DNA from 3 places in the Paenibacillus favisporus genome. Region 3 is predicted to be linked to each of the others. Evidence: predicted binding sites of a transcription regulator. Region 3 holds the regulator's gene; each other region holds the start of a gene.
The links. The regulator CtsR, encoded in region 3, represses protease genes until heat stress. The targets are predictions, from matches to a motif close to ATGGTCAATAAAGGTCAAACA.
Positions count from the first base shown of each region.

Region 1 (2,268 bases), on a different contig from region 3:
GCTATCCGCATCACATTCTGTTTAATCATACCGTCACATCCACAAGCCCGATCATCTGTCAGCCATCCTCTTCGCGCTTCATGCGCCGGACGCTGACCCGGTCGCCTGTCAGCAACAAAATACTAACAGGGCTGTGCATGGTTCACGACCTGTCCGTCAGCGACGTCAGCGAATGGATGGACATCCATCCCGGAACGTTCCGGAAATGGCTGCACCAAGGGACGCTGCCGTCAGCCAGCTTTCAGGACCGGGCGGAGCAATTTTTCCGCATCCCGAAATTCATTTTGTTTGCCGACTGCATATTACAGGACGAGGAATCATGACACTTTTGGCTTATTCACCGCATTGATCATACAAGGTACGCCCTGCTCTTACGGAGACATTCCGGACGGCGGGGCTTTTTTCATGCTTCGGGAGACCCGGGCCTCGGTTATATCGCAAAAAAGTTATGTACATCGATAGACGTTTTTCTTTGCCTTCCAGCCGTTTTTTTTCGCCTCAAGCAAGCCGAAAGGCCGAACCGTTCCTTCTCTCAAACCTTTTTCTATATACTTACGAAAAATAACTGAAAACCTGTTGACATGTGTTCCAAGTGAGGTATAATAAGGTCAAAGAAAGTCAAAGTCAGATCAAAAGATCAAACTTGTACTGCATGAACAACCTCTTTAGGAGTTTGACTTTCGGTGCAGCCGTCTTTGTCCTGACGGAAGTTCTGACTTTTATCCCTTTATTCCGGCGGCCTGCTCCCGTAAGGCGCGGGCAGCTGTTTTCCTGATTAGAGGACATCCAGATGAAGTATTCAAAAATTGATTAATCCATTAACTAACGAAAGGGGCATGCCTTCATGCGCTGTCAACATTGTAATCATAACCAGGCAACCGTAGGTCTGAGCCTCACTGTCAACCATAAATCCGAGAAATTGTTTCTTTGCGAAGATTGCTATGCCAAAGTAAACGGCGGCGTGCCGTTTGCGGCCGGCTTTGGTCCTTCCGGCAGCTATTCTTCTCCGCTGGAAGATTTGTTCCGCGGCTTCATGCAATCCGGCCAGCCGGTATCCGGCGCGGCGCAGCAGCCTCCCAGAGCAGCTGCTCAAGAAGGCGGACGGCGCGGCGGCGGGCTGCTGGATCAGCTCGGACGCAATCTGAACGACGCGGCGCGCGGCGGCAAGATCGACAACGTCATCGGCCGCGACGAGGAGATCGACCGCGTCATCGAAATTTTGAACCGCCGGAACAAAAACAATCCGGTGCTGATCGGCGAACCGGGCGTCGGCAAGACGGCCATCGCCGAAGGGCTGGCGCTGCGCATTACGGAGGGCAGCGTACCAGCGAAGCTGCGGAGCAAAGAAGTCTATTCGCTCGACGTCGCCTCCCTCGTAGCGGGAACCGGCATTCGCGGGCAATTCGAAGAAAAAGTCAAACAGCTGATCGCCGAGCTGGAGCAGCGTAAAAATGTTCTGCTGTTCATCGACGAGATCCATCTGCTGGTCGGCGCGGGCTCCGCGGAGGGCTCTATGGACGCCGGCAACATCCTGAAGCCGGTGCTGGCGCGGGGCGAGCTGCAGGTCATCGGCGCCACGACGCTTAAGGAATACCGTCAGATCGAGAAAGACGCTGCGCTGGAGCGCCGCTTCCAGCCGGTGACGGTCGACGAGCCGACCGCCGAGGAAACGATCGAAATTTTGAAAGGGCTGCGTCCGAAATACGAGCAGTTCCACGGCGTACACTATCCGGACGAAACGCTTGAAGCGTGCGTGCGTCTGTCCAGCCGCTATATCCAGGACCGCTTCCTGCCTGATAAAGCGATCGACCTGCTCGACGAATCGGGCGCCAAGCTGAATCTGCGGGCTCCGGTCGGCAGTGCGGACGAGATCCGCGCCCGTCTGGAACAGATTACAACCGAGAAAGACGCAGCCGCCCGCGATGAAAATTACGAGCTCGCCGCCAAGCTGCGCGACGAGGAAGCCGAGCTGCAGCAACGTCTGAACGGGGATGCCGCTGCCGGAGAGGTCCTCGAAGTAACTGTCGAGGATATCCAGAACATCATCGAGCGTAAAACCGGCATCCCGGTCGGCAAGCTGCAGGCGGATGAGCGCGGCAAGATGAAAAATCTGGCCGCCCGCCTCGCAAGCCGCGTCATCGGCCAGGGCGAAGCCGTCGACAAGGTCGCCAAAGCCGTTCGCCGCGGACGCGCCGGACTGCGCAGCGACTCCAAGCCGATTGCGTCCTTCCTGTTCGTCGGTCCGACCGGTGTCGGCAAGACCGAACT
Region 1 covers NZ_JBEPLV010000002.1:463,783-466,050, reverse strand. The annotation lists gene ABID47_RS10215 (helix-turn-helix domain-containing protein) at 1-323, shown strand, start outside; gene ABID47_RS10210 (ATP-dependent Clp protease ATP-binding subunit) at 845-2,268, shown strand, end outside.
Region 1: a site for CtsR is predicted at 605-625, ahead of ABID47_RS10210 (ATP-dependent Clp protease ATP-binding subunit). Genes of this name have one in related genera too.

Region 2 (2,268 bases), on a different contig from region 3:
CAACTGCTCCGCCACTTCGGCGAGCGTTGAGCCTCCAGTCACCGCTACGGTGTCCCCTTGGTTCATGACGCCAAGCAGCGCTTTGGCACCCGCGCGTCCCAAGTCACGCTTCGTGAGCGGCGACGATTCGCAATCCCCGGGCACGACCACGACTTTGCGCAAGCCGTACGTCTGGCGGATCTTCTCGCCAAGATCATTGAGGCCGAACAGCACTTTCACCATCGGCTCCATCTGTTCAAGCAGCTTGCTTCCCGCCTCACTGACCCTCATCCCAGAGCTCTCGATCTCAATCAGGCCCTGGGACTTGAGAAGATCCGTCTCGGCCCGCAGCACCCGCTCGGTCATATGCAGGGATGCAGCGAGCGTTCTCCGGCCGATCAGCTCCGACAGCATGATCTGATGAAGAATGGTATATCTGGTCTTGAGAACGTCCACGAGATCAGGCAGAAGCTGCTTTTGTATCTCTAATATATCCCGCATTTCTTTCCACTCCTGCAACTTCGCTTCCCTCTCTCCCCTGGCCCTAAAATGTCCCGGGTCAACGTTTTAAGTCCCACCACTATTCTACTCAATAATGGCGCTGGTTGCAAGTAGTCCACTGACTATAATTCACATCAGCCTTTCCTCCTATACAGCATTTTCCTGATTCAAAAAATTTAATAACTTAACCCTTGCATTTTGAGGCAAGCTATCATATAATAACTCTTGCTATTGAATTTTGCGCCCGTGGTCCAATGGATATGACGTAGGCCTCCGAAGCCTGAGATCGAGGTTCAATTCCTCGCGGGCGCGCCATTTTTCTTCATATAGAAGAGAACGCAGAACGGCAACCGTTCTACGTTATGTTTTTAACCAAACGTACCACAGCCAATCAGATGGCTATTTTTTTTACCTTGAGTTTGACTTTCTTTGACTTTTTGTTTGAAATTGTTTATCATGTGGTTAATACGGTAACAGTATGTATAGAATGACCTATTTTGAGCCAATTAAGGGAGGTTTTCCACGTGAGTTATATTCCTATGGTCGTCGAACAAAGCAACCGCGGTGAACGGGCTTACGACATCTATTCCCGTTTGCTGAAAGACCGCATCATTTTCCTGGGCACCGAAGTCAATGACGTGGTCGCCAATTCTATCATCGCCCAGCTGCTGTTCCTCGCAGCCGAAGATCCGGAGAAAGACATCCATTTGTACATTAACAGCCCCGGCGGATCCATTACGGCCGGTATGGCGATTTTCGATACAATGCAGTTCATCAAACCGGACGTATCTACAATCTGCGTAGGCTTGGCCGCTTCCATGGGCGCGTTCCTGCTGAACGCCGGCGCCAAGGGCAAACGCTTCGGCCTGCCGAACAGTGAGATCATGATCCACCAGCCGCTCGGGGGTGCGCAAGGCCAGGCTACGGATATCGAAATCCGCGCCCGCCGCATTCTGAAAATGCGCGACACCTTGAACCGCATTCTGTCCGAACGTACCGGACAGCCGCTGGAGCGCATCGAGAAAGACACCGACCGTGACTACTTCATGAGCGCAGCTGAAGCGCAGGAATACGGACTGATCGATAAAGTTCTGGAAAGCACTCCAATCCAAGGCGTGTAAATATTTGCGGCTTTGGAACCGAAGAAAAACAGGGAATCTCCCCGAATCGATCCGCTTACGGATCGCCGGGGGGGCTCCCTGTTTTTTTGATTTTTCAAGGCGTCAAGCAGGCTGCAAGCCGCCCATGAACATGATTCTCACAGGCTTGACCACATCAATATATTGATGTATTATTCTTAATACCCGCTTTAAACCATCTACATATTGATTGTCAGCGGCATAGTATATATAACATAATTTCCCTCTATCCCAGTCTATCGGTGTAGTTCTAGGATGAAGGGATTTCATGAACCATTCTGTGATCACAAGAATAACGACCACGATATGTGGTGTGGTTATCTACAATGACGTCAATAGACGTTTTTTTTGCGCCCATTACCACGGCAGAGAACATTATTCAGGAGTGAAGGATCATGCTAATCGTCTATGATTCCAAGACCGGCAATGTCAGACGCTTTATCAACAAGCTGAACATGAGAGCCATTCCGATCGAAGAGCAGGAGCAGGTGAATGAGCCTTACGTGCTCGTAACGTATACAACAGGTTTTGGGCAGGTGCCCGAGAAAGTGTCCAACTTCCTGTCGAAGAACAACCGCATGCTTCGCGGCGTGTCGGCCAGCGGCAACCGGAACTGGGGGCCTCGTTTCGCCAAGAGCGCGGATACGAT
Region 2 covers NZ_JBEPLV010000004.1:41,685-43,952, reverse strand. The annotation lists gene ABID47_RS18195 (sugar-binding transcriptional regulator) at 1-480, opposite strand, end outside; tRNA gene ABID47_RS18190 (tRNA-Arg) at 721-795, shown strand; gene clpP (ATP-dependent Clp endopeptidase proteolytic subunit ClpP) at 1,005-1,601, shown strand; gene nrdI (class Ib ribonucleoside-diphosphate reductase assembly flavoprotein NrdI) at 2,015-2,268, shown strand, end outside.
Region 2: a site for CtsR is predicted at 897-917, ahead of clpP (ATP-dependent Clp endopeptidase proteolytic subunit ClpP). Genes of this name have one in related genera too.

Region 3 (2,268 bases):
ATTATTCGGCTTCAGGTGCGCCGGAGGGATATGTTCTTTATAAGGTGGAAAACAAGGAGTTTACCATCGATGAACTCGTTTATGTCACGGATGAGGCACGCCGTGCGCTATGGACTTATATCGCCAATCACGATTCAATGGTGACGCAGGTAATCGTCAATTTTGTGCCGATGGATGACAGTCTTACATATCATTTGGCCGATCCGCGGATTAACCAGGAGATTATCCCATATGGGATGGCCCGTGTCGTAAATATGAAGAAACTCGTCGAAGCTTATCCTTTTACAGCCTCCGGCGAGGGGGGATCCGAGCGTCTAACTATTCAGCTGACGGATATGTATGCACCTTGGAATGAAGGCGTTTGGAGCTGGTCGTTCTCATCGGACGGAACCGCATCGGTCTCTCCCCTGGATACATCTCAAGAACAGCAGGAAGAGGTCCTTAGCTGCGACATCCAGGCACTGACCGTCCTGCTGACGGGGTTCAAACGGCCGGCTGAACTATACCAATCCGGACGAATTGCAGGCAGTGCGAAGGCAGTGAGCATCCTGGAAGCGCGGATCCCGGCCCGACAGACCTTGTTTATGGACTTCTTTTAAATATGGAATAAAATACCTTGCTATACAATTCTATTGAGCAGGGATCCGGTCAGAGTAATAGCCCTCTGCATACGTTGCAGGGGGTTATTTCGTATCGGTGCGGTATAAAAAGAAGGAGAACGTCAAAAATGAAGATACACCCTCTTGGCAAAACGTGAGAATATGTTATAATTTAGATCAAAGAAAGTCAAAGTCAACGTAAATTCAAATGTATGTTTGTTTACGGTTGAACTCACAATAGTGAATGCGCAAGGTTTAGATCAGTTATAACATATTCACCGGGTTAAGATCCAGATTCGAGCCCACGACCATTGGTTAAGTTTAAAGGAGATGGTTTGGGTATGCGAACGGACTAACGAATGACCATGAAGGTCTTGACGTTTTAACGTAATGGAGGATGAACAATGCGTAATATCTCTGATATTATTGAACAATATCTGAAGGGTATTCTGCATGATAGTCCCGAAGGAATGATTGAAATTCAGCGCAACGATCTGGCTGATCAGTTCTCATGCGTTCCATCCCAGATCAACTATGTGATCAGTACACGATTCACGCTGGAAAAAGGTTATCTTGTGGAAAGCAAGCGCGGTGGCGGAGGGTACATCCGGATTCAACGGATTGAACTCCCGCAATACTCGGCGCTTCATACGCATCTCCACCAAACGATTGGGGAACGCATCGATCAGAACGTGGCCGAAGGGCTGATCTATCAGTTGGAGGAGGCACGAATCCTTAGCAAACGCGAAGCGAGCATTATGCGCGCCGCGATATCCAGAGAGTGCCTGATGATCAAGCTTCCTTACCGGGATGAGATACGTGCTCGGCTGATGAAGGCGATGCTGATTTCTTTGTTAGGCAAATAGGCTTACGGAGAAAAAGGAGGTACATCGGTATGCTTTGCCAAGAATGTGGTAAGAGACCGGCGACTCTCCATTTTACCAAGATTGTGAATGGTGAGAAGACGGAGTTTCATTTTTGCGAATCCTGTGCCCGGGAGAAAGGGGAAATGATCCCCGGAACCTCTGGCGGATTTTCTATACACAGCCTGCTGTCTGGTCTCATGGACATTGACATGGCCGGCAAGGGGGCAGCAAGCAGCGCCAAGGCTGCTCAATCGCTGAGATGCGAAGAGTGCGGGATGACGTACTCGCAGTTCAGCAAGATCGGCCGGTTCGGCTGCAGCTCCTGTTATAAGTACTTTGGCAACCGCCTGGACCCTCTGCTCAAAAGAGTTCACGGCAGTACCGTACATGTCGGCAAGCTGCCCAAGAGAGGCGGCAGCAAAATTCAAGCCAAACGGAAAATCGACGGCTTGAAGCTCGAGCTTCAGCAGCGTATTCACGAAGAGGAGTTCGAAGAGGCTGCGAAGCTGCGCGACCAGATCCGTAAGCTTGAGAAAGAATTGTCGGAACAGTAAAGTTCACTCGAAGGAGGAGGAATGCGTGATGCCAAATCTCCGGTTTACCGAGAAAGCGCTGAGCGATTGGATGCGCGGCCAGGCCGATGCTTCCGAAATCGTCATCAGCAGCCGGGTTCGGGTTGCGCGCAACCTGCAGCATCTTCCTTTTCCGCTATTGGCCACCCGCCAGCAGTCGGAGGAAGTGCTCAAACGTCTGACGGGTATTCCCAGTGATCACCTTCAGTCTTTTGGAACTTTTTATACCGT
Region 3 covers NZ_JBEPLV010000012.1:1,064-3,331, forward strand. The annotation lists gene ABID47_RS32900 (GNAT family N-acetyltransferase) at 1-599, shown strand, start outside; gene ABID47_RS32905 (CtsR family transcriptional regulator) at 1,004-1,465, shown strand; gene ABID47_RS32910 (UvrB/UvrC motif-containing protein) at 1,495-2,019, shown strand; gene ABID47_RS32915 (protein arginine kinase) at 2,048-2,268, shown strand, end outside.